Regions from separate parts of the Streptomyces sp. NPDC028314 genome, predicted to be linked through region 3. Evidence: riboswitches for the same ligand, from Rfam matches in the RefSeq annotation. Region 3 holds a riboswitch; each other region holds the start of a gene.
The links. Region 3 has a riboswitch for cyclic di-AMP ahead of ACZ4TG_RS21950 (M23 family metallopeptidase). Riboswitches for the same ligand answer to the same signal wherever they lie in the genome.
Positions count from the first base shown of each region.

Region 1: it holds a riboswitch for cyclic di-AMP, as region 3 does, so the genes downstream of both, ACZ4TG_RS19490 (transglycosylase family protein) here and ACZ4TG_RS21950 (M23 family metallopeptidase) in region 3, are expected to answer to the same signal.
Region 2: it holds a riboswitch for cyclic di-AMP, as region 3 does, so the genes downstream of both, ACZ4TG_RS16125 (M23 family metallopeptidase) here and ACZ4TG_RS21950 (M23 family metallopeptidase) in region 3, are expected to answer to the same signal.

Region 1 is NZ_JBVHTP010000008.1:83,268-88,688, reverse strand. Features, by position in the region: gene ACZ4TG_RS19500 (cytochrome P450 family protein) at 1-866, shown strand, start outside; gene ACZ4TG_RS19495 (LysM peptidoglycan-binding domain-containing protein) at 981-2,024, shown strand; cyclic di-AMP (ydaO/yuaA leader) riboswitch at 2,303-2,475, shown strand; gene ACZ4TG_RS19490 (transglycosylase family protein) at 2,479-3,210, shown strand; gene eno (phosphopyruvate hydratase) at 3,462-4,748, shown strand; gene ACZ4TG_RS19480 (FtsB family cell division protein) at 4,839-5,327, shown strand; gene ACZ4TG_RS19475 (DUF501 domain-containing protein) at 5,413-5,421, shown strand, end outside.
Region 2 is NZ_JBVHTP010000006.1:143,409-148,829, forward strand. Features, by position in the region: gene ACZ4TG_RS16115 (aspartate aminotransferase family protein) at 1-793, shown strand, start outside; gene ACZ4TG_RS16120 (tyrosine-protein phosphatase) at 829-1,635, opposite strand; cyclic di-AMP (ydaO/yuaA leader) riboswitch at 1,947-2,132, shown strand; gene ACZ4TG_RS16125 (M23 family metallopeptidase) at 2,137-3,156, shown strand; gene ACZ4TG_RS16130 (SGNH/GDSL hydrolase family protein) at 3,320-4,105, shown strand; gene ACZ4TG_RS16135 (MBL fold metallo-hydrolase) at 4,263-5,421, shown strand, end outside.
Region 3 is NZ_JBVHTP010000009.1:238,289-243,709, forward strand. Features, by position in the region: gene ACZ4TG_RS21935 (bifunctional acetate--CoA ligase family protein/GNAT family N-acetyltransferase) at 1-1,132, opposite strand, end outside; gene ACZ4TG_RS21940 (HPr family phosphocarrier protein) at 1,317-1,598, shown strand; gene ACZ4TG_RS21945 (GntR family transcriptional regulator) at 1,819-2,484, opposite strand; gene ACZ4TG_RS21950 (M23 family metallopeptidase) at 2,639-3,439, opposite strand; cyclic di-AMP (ydaO/yuaA leader) riboswitch at 3,453-3,611, opposite strand; gene ACZ4TG_RS21955 (M16 family metallopeptidase) at 3,796-5,163, opposite strand; gene ACZ4TG_RS21960 (M16 family metallopeptidase) at 5,184-5,421, opposite strand, start outside.

The sequences.
Region 1 (5,421 bases), on a different contig from region 3:
CCGACCAGCTCATCGACCGGTTCGCGGAAAGGGGGGAGGCGGATCTCATCCACGAGTTCGCCTTCCCGCTGCCCATCTACGCCATCTGCGAGATGCTCGGGGTACCGCGCGAGGACCAGGACGACTTCCGCGACTGGGCCGGGATGATGATCCGCCACGGCGGCGGGCCGCGCGGCGGAGTGGCCCGTTCGGTGAAGCAGATGCGGACCTACCTCGGGGAACTCATCCACCGCAAACGTGACGATCTGGGCAATGACCTGATCTCGGATCTGATCCGGGCCAGCGATCACGGCGACCACCTGACGGAGGCCGAGGCCACCGCGATGGCCTTCATCCTGCTCTTCGCCGGCTTCGAGACGACCGTGAACCTCATCGGGAACGGCGTCCACTCCCTCTTCATGAACCCGGAGCAGCGCGAGCGCCTCCAGGCCTCCCTCGCCGCCGGCGAACGCGGGCTGCTGGAGACCGGGGTCGAGGAGCTGCTGCGCTACGACGGCCCCGTGGAGCTGGCCACCTGGCGGTTCGCCACCGAGCCGTTCGTCCTCGGGGGCCGCGACATCGCGGCCGGAGACCCGGTGCTGGTGGTCCTCGCGGCCGCCGACCGGGACCCCGAGCGGTTCGCGGAGCCGGACACCCTGGACCTGTCCCGGAGTGACAATCAGCACCTCGGATACGGGCACGGCATCCACTACTGCCTCGGCGCTCCGCTCGCCCGGCTGGAGGGCCAGACGGCGCTCGCGACTTTGCTGATGCGTCTGCCAGATCTGGAACTCGCTGTTCCGCCCGCGGACCTGCGGTGGCGGGGCGGGCTCATCATGCGTGGCCTGCGCACCCTTCCGGTCCGCTTCACACCCCGAAACAACTGAGTTCCGACCGGCACCCGCCTGACTGAAGGTCAGTTTTCGACCGAACTTGTAACGAACGTGCCAAGGCCGCTAGGTTCTGCCGTTACCCCGCCGTTATGCGAAAGGTACAGCCTCATGCGTTCCGGGAACGGCCGCCACAGACGCCCCAAGCAGATACCCGCACTTGTCGTCACCGCCGGAGTCACCGGCTCCGCCCTGGCCCTGCCGCTGCTCGCGGCGACCGGCGCGAGCGCGGCAGACGCCCCCACGTGGGACAAGGTCGCCGAGTGCGAGAGCGGCGGAACCTGGAGCGCCAACTTCGGCAGCGGCGCGTACGGCGGGCTGCAGTTCACCCAGGAGCAGTGGAACGCCCACGGCGGCCTCGCCTACGCGGCGCGCCCCGACCTCGCCAGCCGCTCCCAGCAGATCGCCGTCGCCGAACAGGTGCTGGCCGCCCAGGGCCCCCAGGCGTGGTCGCAGTGCGGCGCCTCGGCCGGGCTGACCCAGCAGGGGCCGGCCGCCGAGGTGGACCCGGGCCGGGCCGAGGCGCCCGGGCCGATCGCGCCCACCCCGTCCCGCCCCGACGCGTCCGTGCCGAAGACCGGCTCCACCCCGGCCACGGACTTCGGGGCCCCGACCCCGGTCGCCCCGGTCCCCGGGCTGCCCAGCCCGACCGGCACGCCGTCCTTCACGCTGCCCGACATCCCGCTCGCGCCCCACAGCGGACTGCCCGTCATGCCCGACCCGGACCCGACCGTGCCGGCTCCGGAGCTCCCGGGCACCCCCACCGCGACGCCGCCCGCGGACCCGGCGGCCCCGGTCCTCCCGACGGCCCCGTCCGCCCCGACGGACCCGGCCACCCCGGTGCTCCCGGGCGCCCCTTCGACCCCCGCCGACCCGACCGCGACGCCCTCGGCCCCGGCGGGGAGCCCGGCCGACTCCGCGGCGGACGGCGGCGGCAAGCACCGCGGCCCGGCCGCGATCGAGACCCCGCCCGCCGCGCCCGCGGCCGCGCCGAAGCCCACGTACACGGTGAAGTCGGGCGACAGCCTGGCCGCCATCGCGGACGCCAAGGGACTCAAGGGGGGCTGGAACGCGCTCTACGAGGCCAACGAGCAGGTCATCGGCAAGGACGCGGACCTCATCAAGCCCGGCCAGAACCTGGATCTAACCAAGTAATAGGGGCAGTTCGGCCACCCGGAAAGATCCAAATGTCCGGTATATCTAAGTGAGACATGCGTCTCTTCCGGTCAACTGGCGTGTCTCGTACCGAAGCTTCCGCAAACCCGGCCCTCACCTGCGCAAACGTCCCTAAGCGGAACGCAAGTAGGGCTGTTTCCCCCCGATGTCGCGCGTTGAACATCGGGGGGAGACCTGTCTACCTTCTGAATCGCTCGCCACCGCGGGCCTCTTCGACCGCATCGCCGAATCCTGCCGGCGGACGGAGAGAACAGTCGTCGCGTAAAGCGCCGGAGGCAGGAGCGGGGGAACCAAGGTAAGCGCCGGGACCGGCCATTGAGAGATGGTCACGGAACCGGCTAGGGGTTAAGTCACGCGCTAGGCCGCGTGACCGGGCAACTCACTCGCCCGAACCCGACAGCTCACCTCGTAGGCGTCGGTGAGGAGAAACTCCATGCTGCTTTCCGGCAAGGGCAAGCACCGCCGCGCCTCCAAGGCCGCCCGCATCGTCACGCTCGCCGGTGTCGCCGGTGTCGCCGTCGCGGCGCCCCTGATGGCCGCGGGCTCGGCTTCCGCCGCGACCGCCTCCGAGTGGGACAAGGTCGCCGCCTGCGAGTCCGGCGGCAACTGGTCCATCAACACGGGCAACGGCTACTACGGCGGCGTGCAGTTCTCGGCGTCCACCTGGGCCGCCTACGGCGGCAAGGCGTACGCGGCGCAGGCCAACCAGGCCTCCAAGGCGCAGCAGATAGCCATCGCGGAGAAGGTCCTCAAGGGCCAGGGCAAGGGCGCCTGGCCGTCCTGTGGCGTGGGCCTGTCGAACTCCTCCTACAGCGGCGGCGGCTCGGCCGAGGCTCCCAAGCCGAAGCCGAAGCCCGAGGCGAAGAAGCAGGAAGCCGCTCCGAAGAAGCAGCAGGCGGCGCCGAAGAAGGAGTCCCGCTCCGAGGCCTCCGTCACCACCCGCTCCGAGCGTTCCGAGGCCGTCCCGGCCCCGACGAAGGCCCCCAAGACCGAGGCCCCGAAGACCGGCAACGGCTCGTACGAGGTCAAGTCGGGCGACACCCTGGGCACCATCGCCGAGGCGAACGGCGTCAAGGGCGGCTGGGAGAAGGTCTTCGAGCTGAACAAGGACATCGTCGACGATGCCGACCTGATCTTCCCCGGCCAGAAGCTGAAGCTCAGCTGAATGCCGCGGTAACACCGCATCACCTCACCGCCCGGCGCGTATTCCCCCACGCGCCGGGCGGTGGTGCGTTCCCCGCCGGGCACCGAACGATCAAGAGTCCTATGTCCTGGAAGAGGGGTATTCGGGCCCTTTTTCGTCCCAGGACCCGGGCGGTCGGCCGGCCCAGTGCCCGGAGCCGGTTAGGCTCTAGCTCGGCAGGCCGTCCCACGGTCCCAAGCCACCGCACACCCAGCGTCACATCCCAGAAGGAGATGCTCGTGCCGTCCATCGACGTCGTCGTAGCCCGGGAAATCCTGGACTCCCGAGGCAACCCCACGGTCGAGGTCGAGGTTGGCCTCGACGATGGCAGCACCGGTCGTGCTGCAGTTCCGTCCGGCGCCTCCACCGGTGCATTCGAGGCCATCGAGCTCCGTGACGGTGACCCCAACCGTTACATGGGCAAGGGCGTCGAAAAGGCCGTCCTCGCCGTCATCGAGCAGATCGGCCCGGAGCTCGTCGGCTACGACGCCACCGAGCAGCGCCTGATCGACCAGGCCATGTTCGACCTGGACGCCACCGACAACAAGGGCTCGCTCGGCGCCAACGCCATCCTCGGCGTCTCCCTGGCCGTCGCGCACGCCGCGTCCGAGGCCTCGGACCTCCCCCTCTTCCGCTACCTCGGCGGCCCGAACGCGCACCTGCTGCCCGTTCCGATGATGAACATCCTCAACGGTGGGTCGCACGCCGACTCCAACGTGGACATCCAGGAGTTCATGATCGCCCCGATCGGCGCGGAGTCCTTCTCCGAGGCGCTGCGCTGGGGTGCCGAGGTCTACCACACCCTCAAGAAGGTCCTGCACACCAAGGGCCTCTCCACCGGCCTGGGCGACGAGGGCGGCTTCGCCCCGAACCTGGAGTCCAACCGCGCCGCGCTCGACCTCATCGTCGAGGCCATCAAGCAGGCCGGCTACACCCCGGGCAAGGACATCGCGCTCGCGCTCGACGTCGCCGCGTCCGAGTTCTACAAGGACGGCAAGTACGAGTTCGAGGGCCAGTCCCGCTCGGCCGCCGAGATGACCGAGTACTACGAGGAGCTCGTCTCCGCGTACCCGCTGGTCTCCATCGAGGACCCGCTGTACGAGGACGACTGGGCCGGCTGGAAGGTCATCACCGACCGCCTCGGCGCCAAGGTCCAGATCGTCGGCGACGACCTCTTCGTCACCAACCCCGAACGTCTGGCCCGCGGCATCGAGGAGGGCTCCGCGAACGCCCTGCTCGTCAAGGTCAACCAGATCGGTTCGCTGACCGAGACCCTCGACGCCGTCGAGATGGCCCAGCGCAACGGCTTCAAGTGCATGATGTCGCACCGCTCCGGCGAGACCGAGGACGTCACCATCGCCGACCTCGCGGTCGCCGTGAACTGCGGCCAGATCAAGACCGGCGCCCCGGCCCGCTCGGACCGCGTCGCCAAGTACAACCAGCTGCTGCGCATCGAGGAGATCCTCGACGACGCCGCGGTGTACGCGGGCCGCAGCGCGTTCCCGCGCTTCAAGGGCTAACCACGCCCTAGCCTCCGTACGTCCCCGCACTCGGTCCCGTACCGTGTGCGGGGACGTATTGCGTAGTGCGCATATAGGGGAGGCGGGACCATGGCCGGGAACCGGGATCGGTTCTCCACCTTCTCGACCGCGACCAGGCTCAAGGCACTCGGCGAACGGACCGCGGCGCACGTCTACCGCTCGCAGTCGCGCCGCCAGGTCCGCCGCAGCCGGCTCACCGGCCGGGCCGCACTCCTGGTGCTGGTCCTCTGTACCCTGGTCGTCGCCCTCGCGTATCCGATGCGCCAGTACGTATCCCAGCGCTCGGAGATCGCGGAGCAGCAGCGGGCCGCCGACGACGCGCGCCAGCGCCTCGAACAGCTCCGCGACGAGAAGGCCCGCTGGCAGGACCCGGCCTACGCGGAGCAGCAGGCGCGCAAGCACCTGCACTTCCTCCGCCCGGGGGAGATCGGCTACATCATGCACGACCCCGGGGCAGAGGCCGCCGAGCACCGCCGTACCGGGCAGGAAGGGTCGGACCGGCCCTGGTACTCCAACGTCTGGGACGGCGTCGACAAGGCCGACCGGCCCGGCGACTGACCCCGACCGCACCGACCCGCCCGCGACACCCCGCGTAACACACCGCGACACACCCGCACACGAAACGAAGAGACTTCCTCCAGGCATGCAGACG
Region 2 (5,421 bases), on a different contig from region 3:
GGCCGCCTTCGTGGTCGAGCCGATCCAGGGCAAGGGCGTCCTCGCCGCCCCGCCGGGGTTCCTGCTCGCAGCGCAGGAGCTGCTGCGCCGGCACAAGGCGCTGCTGATCGCGGACGAGGTGCAGACCGGCCTCGGACGTACCGGCGACTTCTACGCGTACCAGAACGAACCCGGCGTGGAGCCGGACCTGGTGTGCGTGGCCAAGGCACTCTCCGGGGGCTACGTGCCCGTCGGCGCCACCCTGGGCAAGGACTGGATCTTCAAGAAGGTCTACTCGTCGATGGACCGGGTGCTGGTGCACTCCGCGAGCTTCGGTTCCAACGCGCAGGCCATGGCGGCCGGCCTCGCGGTCCTCTCGGTGATGGACGACGAAGGGGTGGTGGCCAACGCCCGCGCGATGGGCGACCTGCTGCGCGGGCGGCTCGCCGCCCTGGTCGACGAGTACGAGCTGCTGCACGAGGTGCGGGGCCGCGGGCTGATGATCGGCATCGAGTTCGGCCGGCCGTCCTCGCTCGGGCTCCGCAGCCGGTGGACCATGCTCCAGGCCGCCCGCAAGGGGCTCTTCGCGCAGATGGTCGTGGTGCCGCTGCTCCAGAAGCACCGGATCCTCACGCAGGTCTCCGGTGACCACCTGGAGGTCATCAAGCTCATTCCGCCGCTGATCGTGGACGAGCGGGACGTCGACCGGTTCGTGGGCGCCTTCCGCGAGGTCATGGACGAGGCGCACGGCGGGGGCGCGCTGATGTGGGACTTCGGCAGGACCCTCGTGAAGCAGGCCGTCGGCAACCGCTGACGGCCTGCTCCGGGCAGGATCCGAAGGAGACGGCCCTAGGCGAGGAGCCGGTTCCGCAGCCGGTCGAGGGTCTCGGGCGTCAGCCCGAGGCCCTCCGCCAGGTAGGGCTCCACCCCGCCCCAGGTCTCGTCGATCGTTTCGAAGGCCGCGACGAGGTAGTCGGCGCGGGCGTCGAAGAGCGGGGCGAGCAGTTCCATCACCTCGGGGGAGCGGGCCTCGGGCGCGTCGCTGCCGCGGCGTACCCGGTACCGGTTGTGCGGGGCGTTGGACTCCAGGTAGTCGGCGACGATCGCCTCGCGCTCCACGCCCAGGGCGAGGAGGGTCACGGCGACCGACAGGCCGGCCCGGTCCTTGCCGGCCGCGCAGTGCATCAGGGCCGGGACGCTGTCCTCGGCGAGGGCGTGCACGACCCGGCTGTGCTCGGAGGTCCGCTCCCGGATGATCACGCGGTACGAGTTCGCCATCCGGGTGGCGGCCTTCCCGTCGCCCAGGAGGGTGCGCAGTTGGCCGAGATCGCCGTCGCGGACCATTTTCCAGAACTCCCGGCCGTCGGCCGGATCCGAGAGCGGAATGTTCAGGTTCCGGACACCGGGCAGTTCCACATCCGGGCCCTCCAGTGCGTGATCGGCATCGTTGCGGAAGTCGAAGACGGTGTGGAGGCCGAGCGATCCGAGGAACTCTGCATCGGTTTCGGTGGCATGTGCCAGATGTCCGCTTCGGAAGAGTCGTCCTGACCTGACCCTCCGTCCGTCGGCGGTCGGCAGCCCGCCCACGTCACGGAAGTTGCGCACACCGGACAGTTCGGGCGCCGCTGACGGGGTCTGGGGTATCTGCTGGGTCAAGGGGGCTCCTCCGTGTCGTCGTGGCGTGTCCGAATTGCACTGCTTGGGAACAACTTGCCATAAAGGGAGGCGAGATCGCGCCAGGCCCCGTGAGCCAGATCATACGGTGACCGTGCGTGCCTGATCGCGAAAGACGAATTGCCCTGTGGCGGCGGTTGTTGCTGGTCCGGAATGGACGGAGGGTGACGGGAATTCCGTCGATCCCTCATGCCTGCGATTCCGTCAGGGAATTCGCGGCTTGTTGTGTGCGGCCGTACTGGATTACCTTCGCGATCGATCCGGGTGGACCGCCTAATCCTGCCGCCGCCCGGGAACCGCACCCGACTATTCACGCGCGCGGCAGGAGCGGGGGAACCAGGTAAGCCGCCGTTCCGGATCATGTCTCCGGACGGCTCGGGGTGAAGCCGTACACCCGTCGTCGAGGCCGACGCCGAGGTACGGCCGGACATCTCCAGTCCGAACCCGACAGCTCACCTCGCAGGCGACGGAGAGGAATTCGCCATGCCTGCAAAGGGTAAGCACCGCCGTCCGAAGTCCCGTTCGATATCCCGCGGGTTCGCCGTCGCGGGCACCGGAGGCGCGGCGCTCGCCCTGCCGCTGATGGGTGCCGCGGGAGCCCACGCCGCCGCTCCGGCCGCGGCCCCGGCCGTCGCCCCCGCCGCTTCGGTCCCGCAGGCGGCGCAGCCTCCGGCTTCCCTCCAGGCGGCGCCCGCCGCCGCGCAGGCCGCCCCGACCCTCTACACGGTCGTGCCGGGCGACTACCTCTCGAAGATCGCCGCCGAGCGCCACCTGTCCGGCGGCTGGGAGCAGCTGTACGCCGACAACCGCGACGCCGTCGGCACCGACCCCTCCCTGATCCACCCGGGCCTGAAGCTGACCCTGGGCGCGCCGGGCGAGGCCGCGCCGACGCGGCCCGCGCCCGCCGAGTCCGCCCCGGCTCCCGCCCCCGCTCCCGCTCCCGCCAAGAAGGCCCGTACCGCCCCGAAGCCGGCCGAGCGTTCCTCCAGCGCCGATCAGGGTTCCTCCGAGGCGGGCTCCGGTGGCGACTCCGCCGCGGGGACGTCCGGCGGCTCGCAGCAGCAGAGCGGCAAGACCTCCGGGGGCGCCTCCACGGGCACCGGATTCGTGGCCCCGGTCAGCGGCGGGATCTCCACCCAGTACAAGACCGCCGGCGCCATGTGGTCTTCCGGTTACCACACCGGTGTCGACTTCATCGCGAGCACCGGCACCACCGTCAAGGCCGTCGGCGCGGGCACCGTGGTCTCCGCCGGCTGGGGCGGCGCGTACGGCAACGAGGTCGTGATCCGGCACGCGGACGGCAAGTACTCGCAGTACGGCCACCTGTCCCAGCTCTCCGTCTCGGTCGGCCAGAGCGTCACCGGCGGACAGCGCATCGGGCTCTCCGGCGCCACCGGCAACGTGACCGGCCCGCACCTCCACTTCGAGATCCGCACGGGCCCGTCGTACGGCTCGGACATCAGCCCGCTGAGCTACCTGCGCTCGAAGGGCGTCAGCATCTGACGCACCGCCCGCAGGAGCGGGGACACGCGTGAGGCCGGGACCCGAGGGGGGTCCCGGCCTCACGCGTTCCTTATTCCGCATGTGCATGGTGGGATAGATCACGGTCCGTCAACCCCTCATTACGTTGGCGTAGGTTGCGTACGGGGGTGAAGGATGTGGTGCTGTGGCAGCGACGACGACGACACTCAAGACCATCGGCTCGTACGCGGCGATCGGGGACAGCTTCACCGAGGGCGTAGGGGACCCGGGACCCGGGGATTCGTACCTCGGCTGGGCGGACCGGCTGGCCGTACTCCTGGCCGATCAGCGGGCGGAACACGATTTCCGGTACGCGAACCTGGCGGTGCGGGGGAAGCTCCTCGACCAGATCGTGGCCGAGCAGGTACCCAGGGCCAAGGCCCTCGCACCTGACCTGGTCACCTTCTGCGCGGGTGGCAACGACATCATCCGGCCCGGCAGCGACCCGGACGACGTGGCGGAGCGGTTCGAGGCGGCCGTGGCCGACCTCGCCGGCGCCGTCGGCCTGGTCATGATCACCACGGGGTTCGACACCCGGGGCGTGCCGGTCCTCAAGCACCTCCGGGGCAAGGTGGCCACGTACAGCGCACACGTGCGCGCCATCGCCGACCGGTACGGCTGCCCGGTGCTCGACCTCTGGTCGCTGAAGTCCGTACAGGACCGCCGCGCCTGGGACGGCGACCGGCTGCACCTCTCGCCCGAGGGGCACACCCGGGTCGCGCTGCGCGCCGCGCAGGTGCTCGGCCTGGACGTGCCGACCGACCCGGACCAGCCGTGGCCGCCGGAGCGTCCGCGCGGATCCGTGGACGTGACCCGGGACAACATCCAGTGGGCCCGCGAACACCTGGTCCCGTGGATCGGGCGGCGGCTGCGCGGGGAGTCCTCCGGGGACCACGTCGAGGCGAAGCGGCCCGACCTGATGCCGCTGTAGGCCGCACGGCGCGCCGGGCCGGGGGGCCGGGCGGCGACACGTCGGGGGCGACACGCCGGGCGGATCGGTGGCCGGAAGCGGAATCCTTCGGGGGTGGTGTGCGTTGGGATGGTCGTAGACGTACGACCGTCCTGCCCCCATCCTCCCAGGAGGCGCCTTGACCGGCTCCCGTCCCCTGCGTCCCCGGCTGCGCGCCCTGCGGCCCGAAGCCTTCGGCGCGGACCCGTCCGGCGCCCGGATGGAGCGGATCCGCCGCTCGCCGAACTTCGCCGACGGCGTCTTCCAGAACCCGGTCGGCGCCCGCACCAGGCCCTCCGGGTCGATGGTGGAGTTCGCCAAGATCTACTTCCACAAGGAGCAGCGGGTCCGGCGCAGCCCGGCCGGCCCGATCCCGGTGTACCCGACCACCCTCGCCGAGCTGGCCAAGCCGCCGGTCAGCGGTCTGCGCCTGACCTGGATGGGCCACTCCAGCGTGCTCGCGGAGATCGACGGCCGCCGGGTGCTCTTCGATCCGGTGTGGGGAGAGCGCTGCTCTCCCTTCCCCTTCGCCGGCCCCAAGCGGCTGCACCCCGTGCCCGTACCGCTGGCCTCGCTGGGTGATGTGGACGTCGTGGTGATCTCCCACGACCACTACGACCACCTCGACCTCCCGACCATCAAGGCCCTGGCCGGTACGGACACCGTCTTCGCCGTCCCGCTGGGAGTCGGCGCGCACCTGGAGCGCTGGGGCGTGCCGGCCGGCCGGATCCGCGAGCTGGACTGGAACGAGAGCACCGAGGTCGCCGGGCTGTCGCTGACGGCCACCCCCGCCCGCCACTTCTGCGGCCGGGGCCTGCGCAACCAGCAGTTCACCCTGTGGGCCTCCTGGGTCGTCGAGGGCGAGGCGCACCGGATCTACCACAGCGGGGACACCGGCTACTTCCCCGGCTTCAAGGAGATCGGCGCCGCGCACGGTCCCTTCGACGCCACGATGATCCAGATCGGCGCCTACTCCGAATACTGGAGCGACATCCACATGACCCCGGAGGAGGGCATGCGCGCCCACCTCGACCTCCAGGGCGGCATTCCGCACGGCACGATGCTGCCGATCCACTGGGGCACCTTCAACCTGGCCCTGCATCCGTGGGACGAGCCGGGCGAGGGCACCGTGGCCGCGGCCGAGGGAGCCGGGGCCGCCGTCGCCCTGCCGGTACCGGGCCAGCCGTTCGAGCCGGGCGCCGCCGACACCCCGGCCCAGCCGTGGTGGCGGCCCTTCGTCGCCGCCGAACCGGCTTCCGCCCCGCGCAGCGCAGCCGCGCCGGCGGCGTCCCCGCGGC
Region 3 (5,421 bases):
CCGACAGCAGGGCGATGCCGATGGCGCCGGACTGGGTGAACAGGCCGATCCGGCCGCGCGCGGAGACCGGCGTCGGGGCCAGCGAGGCGTTCAGCTCCACCTCCGGCGCCGTGTTGATCACCCCGAAGGCGTTCGGGCCGATGAGCCGCATCCCGTACGAGCGCACCTGCCGCACCAGTTCGCGCTGCCGCTCCAGCCCCACCGGGCCGCTCTCCCCGTATCCGGCGGAGAGCACCACCAGCCCCTGCACCCCGTGCTCCCCGCACGCGGCGACCACGTCCGGGACCCGCTCCGCCGGGACGGCGACCACCGCGAGGTCGACCGGGGCGCCGATGTCGGCGACGGCGCGGTAGGCCCGTACGCCCTCCAGCAGATCGGCGGAGGCGGCCTCGTTGACCGCGTACAGGTGCCCGTGGAAGCCGGTGTCGCGCAGGTTGCGCAGCGCGGCGGCGCCCACGCCCCCGCCGGAGCGGCTGACCCCGATCACCGCGACGGACCCGGGGGCCAGCAGCCGCTGGACCGAGCGGGCCTCGGCGCGCTGCTCGCGGGCGCGCTGCACGGCAAGGGACTCGGCGGTGGGTTCGAGGTCGAGGGTGAGGTGGACGGAGCCGTCCTCGAAGCTGCGCTTCTGCTGGTAGCCGACATCCGTGAACACTTTGATCATCTTGGTGTTGGCGGGCAGCACCTCGGCGACGAAGCGGCGGATGCCGCGCTCCCGGGCCACCGCGCCGATGTGTTCGAGCAGCGCGGAGGCGACTCCGCGGCCCTGGTGCGCGTCCTGGACGAGGAAGGCGACCTCGGCCTCGTCGGCCGGGACGGAGGCGGGCCGGCCGTCGGGGCCGATGCGGTCGAAGCGGACGGTGCCGATGAACTCCCCGCCGATGGTTGCCGCGAGACCGACCCGGTCCACGAAGTCGTGGTGGGTGAAGCGGCGCACGTCGCGGTCGGAGAGCCGTGGGTAGGGGGCGAAGAACCGGTAGTACTTCGACTCGTCGGAGACCTGTTCGTAGAAGCTGACCAGGCGGCCCGCGTCCTCGGTGGTGATGGGCCGGATCCGGGCCGTGCCGCCGTCGCGGAGCACGACGTCGGCTTCCCAGTGCGCCGGGTACGAGGGGTCCGACTCGATGGTCATGGGCACACCCTAAGGGGCGGATCCACTGGACGGTGCTCGCGCGGCGCGTGCGGCACACCGGGGCAAATCAGTGCAAGCTGGGGAAGGTCGAACGGCGGCGAATTCGGGCCGAAGGTCGGTTCGAGCATTCCGGGTGCCGTGAGAGACTGGTCTAGACAACCGTTAGCACCTGAAGGGCATCACCATGGCAGAGCGCCGCGTCAACGTCGGCTGGGCCGAGGGCCTGCACGCTCGTCCCGCCTCGATCTTCGTCCGGGCGACGACCGCTTCCGGCGTCCCGGTGACCATCGCCAAGGCCGGTGGCGACCCCGTCAACGCCGCCTCCATGCTGGCGGTTCTGGGCCTGGGCGCCCAGGGTGGCGAGGAGATCGTCCTCGCGTCCGAGGCCGAGGGCGCCGAGGCCGCGCTGGACCGCCTCGCGAAGCTCGTCGCCGAGGGCCTCGAGGAGCTCCCGGAGACGGTCTGACCCCTTCGGGTCCGCACACGCGGCGAAGCCGCGGCCCCCGGTGCGGGGGCCGCGGCTTCGTTGTTTCCGCGGGGCGCCCGCGCACGCGCTTGCGGAAATCACCCCCACCCGCGGATAAATACCGTCCGGGAATTCCGATGATCCGCGCAGGGGAAATCTGCACGACTCCGTTTATCGCCCCGGTGTCGCGCGGATATCCGTCCTTTGTATACGGGCTCTGTTAATGCCGGCCGCTCGCCATGTTTACGGCAGGTTGCGAAGTCCTCACCCGCGGCCGGTGCGCCTGCGCCGCGCGGTCCGCGTGCAGCGCGGTGAGCGACCGGGCCCGCTCGGCGTCCCCGCGCGCCACCGCGTCCACGATCGCGCCGTGCTCCGCCCAGGACTCCGCGGGCCGCACCGGGGCCTCCACCGAGTACATCCAGGCGACCTTGTGCCGCATCTGGGTCAGCAGGGCGATCAGCCCGGGACTGCCGGAGGCCTGGGCCAGCGTCTCGTGGAACCATCCCCCCAGGGCCCGCAGATCCTCGCCCTGCCCCTTCCTGGCCCGCTCCTGCCCCAGCCTGACCAGCCCGCGCAGCACCTTCAGGTGCGCCTCGGTGCGCCGGCGGGCGGCTCTGGCCGCCGCCAGGGGCTCCAGCAGCATCCGCACCTCCAGGAGGTCGGCGGCCTCCTGCTCGGTCGGCTCGGCCACGCAGGCGCCCGCGTGCCGGCGGGTCGTGACGAAGCCCTCGGACTCCAGGGTGCGCAGCGCCTCGCGGACCGGGACGCGCGAGACTCCGTACCGGCGGGCCAGCACCTCCTCGGTGAGGCGGCTGCCGGGTCCGAAGACTCCGGAGATGATGTCGTCGCGGATCGCTGTGCATACCGCGTGCGCAGGAATTCGCAAGACCGGACCTCCGCTTGATTTCGTGACCGCGCTGCGACTCTATTGCAACACACGATAATTACCGAAGGCGGCCCTCAATACGAAACATTTGGCCGAAAACGAAGAAGACCCCGGCTCGGCGAGCCGGGGTCTTCGACGGAAAGTGCGGTGCGGGTCAGACGTCCACGCCGTGCGAGCGCAGGTACGCGGCCGGGTCGATGTCCGAGCCGTAGCCGGCCCCGGTGCGCGCCTCGAAGTGCAGGTGCGGGCCGCTGGAGTTGCCGGTGGAGCCCGACAGGCCGATCTGCTGGCCCGGGGTGACCGTCTGGCCGACGGAGACGCTCAGCGAGGACATGTGCCCGTACTGGGTGTAGGTGCCGTCGTTGTGCTTGATGACGACGTTGTTGCCGTACGCACCGCCGTAGCCGGCCTCGACGATGGTGCCCGCGCCCACGGCGTGGACCGAGGTGCCGGAGGCGGCGTGGAAGTCGATGCCCGTGTGGCTGCCGGAGGACCACATGCCGCCACCGGCGTGGTACTGGGTGCTGATGTACGAGCCGTCGACGGGCGCGACGAAGGTGTTGAGGCGCTTGCGCTCCTCCTCGCGGGCGGCGCGCTCGGCGGCCTCGCGCTCGGCCTTCGCCTTGGCCTCCGCGAAGCGCTTGGCCTCGGAGGCGCGCTGCTTGGCGTCGGCCTCGGCCTGCGCCTTGACGGCGGCGGCATCGGCGGCCCGCTGCTGCGACTCGGCCTGCGCCTCGATCTCGCCCTGGAGGTCCTCGGCGACGACGACGGCGTTCAGGCCGGTGTCCTCCATCGAGGGGGCGGCGGCCTGGTCCGCGGCGAACGCGGGGCCGGCCAGCGTGCCCACGACGCCGGTGGTGGCGAGGGCCGCGATACCGGCGTAACCGGCGGTCTTGCGGCTCATACGGCTGGAACCACGGTGCTTACCGGCCACACGACTGCTGCCAAACGCCATGAAGGGGTTGATCCTTTCCTTCCTTCTCGCCTACCGGGTTAGCTGACGGGTTCGGAGCAGGAAGGTCTCCTACGGGCCCCCTCTTGCGAGGCGGTCCGATTCACCCCAGGGACACATGTGGGTCCCCGGCTCCCCAGGCTCGCGCCTGACGGGGACTCGGCGATCGCTGTCCGGTGCCGCGGGTGCGGCGGGCACAACTGACGAACAGCACGGCCGACGCTAGGCGGATCATCAGTCAATCGCCAAACAGGTGCGCGCTTTTGTTACCTACGCCACACCACATACAAGCAACCACACCACTAAATGGACAAAAGGGGCCCCGGCGGGCAAGCCGCCAGAGCCCCTTCGGTTTCAGGTCAGTTGGAGACCACGGTCACGTCACCGATCCCGAGCGCCCGGACGGGCTCAGCGATCTGCGACGCGTCGCCCACCAGGACCGTCACCAGCCGGTCCACCGGGAAGGCGCCCACGACCGCCGCGGTCGCCTCCACCGTGCCGGTGGCGGCGAGCTGGGCGTACAACTGCGCCTGGTAGTCGTCCGGCAGCTCCTGCTCGACCTGGTCGGCGAGGGTGCCCGCGACCGAGGCGGCCGTCTCGAACTTCAGCGGGGCGACGCCCACCAAGTTCTGCACCGCCACGTCCCGTTCGGCGTCCGTCAGACCGCCCTCCGAGAGGACGCGCAGCACCTTCCAGAGGTCCTCCAGCGCCGGCCCGGTGTTGGGGGTGTCCACGGAGCCGCTGATGGCGAGCATCGAGGCGCCCTTGCCGTCGGCGGTGGAACGCAGCACCTGGCCGAAGGCGCGCACGCCGTACGTGTACCCCTTCTCCTCGCGCAGCACCTTGTCCAGGCGGGAGGTGAGGGTGCCGCCGAGGCAATACGTGCCGAGCACCTGGGCGGCCCAGACGCGGTCGTGCCGGTCCGCGCCGATCCGGCCGATCAGCAGCTGCGTCTGGACCGCTCCGGGCCGGTCCACGATGACCACGCGCCCGCTGTCGTCCGCGGTCACCGGCGGCACGGGCAGGGGCTCGGCGGAGTTGCCCGTCCAGGTGCCCAGGGTCTCCGCCAGGACGGCGTCCAGGTCGATCCCGGTCAGGTCGCCGACGACCACCGCGGTGGCGGTCGCGGGGCGCACGTGGGCCTCGTAGAAGGCGCGTACGGCCCCGGAGTCGATGCGGGCGACCGTCTCCTCGGTGCCCTGCCGCGGGCGGGACATCCGCAGGGTGGCCGGGAAGAGCTCCTTCGAGAGCTCCTTGGCGGCGCGGCGCTGCGGGTTGGCCAGCTCGTGCGGGATCTCGTCGAGCCGGTTGCGCACCAGCCGGTCGACCTCGGCGTCGGCGAAGGCCGGGGCGCGCAGTGCCTCGGCGAGCAGGCCGAGGGCCTTCGCCAGGCGGGAGGCCGGGACCTCCAGGGAGACCCGGATGCCCGGGTGGTCGGCATGCGCGTCGAGGGTGGCGCCGCAGCGCTCCAGCTCCGCCGCGAACTCCTCGGCGGAGCGCTTGTCGGTGCCCTCGGACAGCGCGCGGGCCATGATGGTGGCCACCCCGTCCAGACCCTGGGGTTCCGCGTCCAGCGGGGCCGCGAGGTTGATCTCGACGGCGATGACCTGCTGGCCCGGACGGTGGCAGCGCAGCAGGGTCAGGCCGTTGGGGAGCCCACCGCGCTCGGGGGCGGGGAAGGCCCACGGCCTGGCCTCGCCGGCCTGCGGCTGCGGGTGGAAGGTCATCGTGACGGCTGCGGTGTCGCTCACTGCTCCGCCCCTTCGTTCTCGTCGGACTCGGCGGACTCGGCGGCGGCCAGGGGCTCGTACACGAGCACCGCGCGGTTGTCCGGGCGCAGTCGGGCTGCGGCCACGGCCTGCACCTCCTCGGCGGTGACGTCGAGGACGCGCTGGACGGCGGTCAGGGCGAGCTGCGGGTCGCCGAACAGCACCGCGAAGCGGCACAGTTCGTCGGCGCGGCCGGCCACCGTGCTCAGCCGGTCC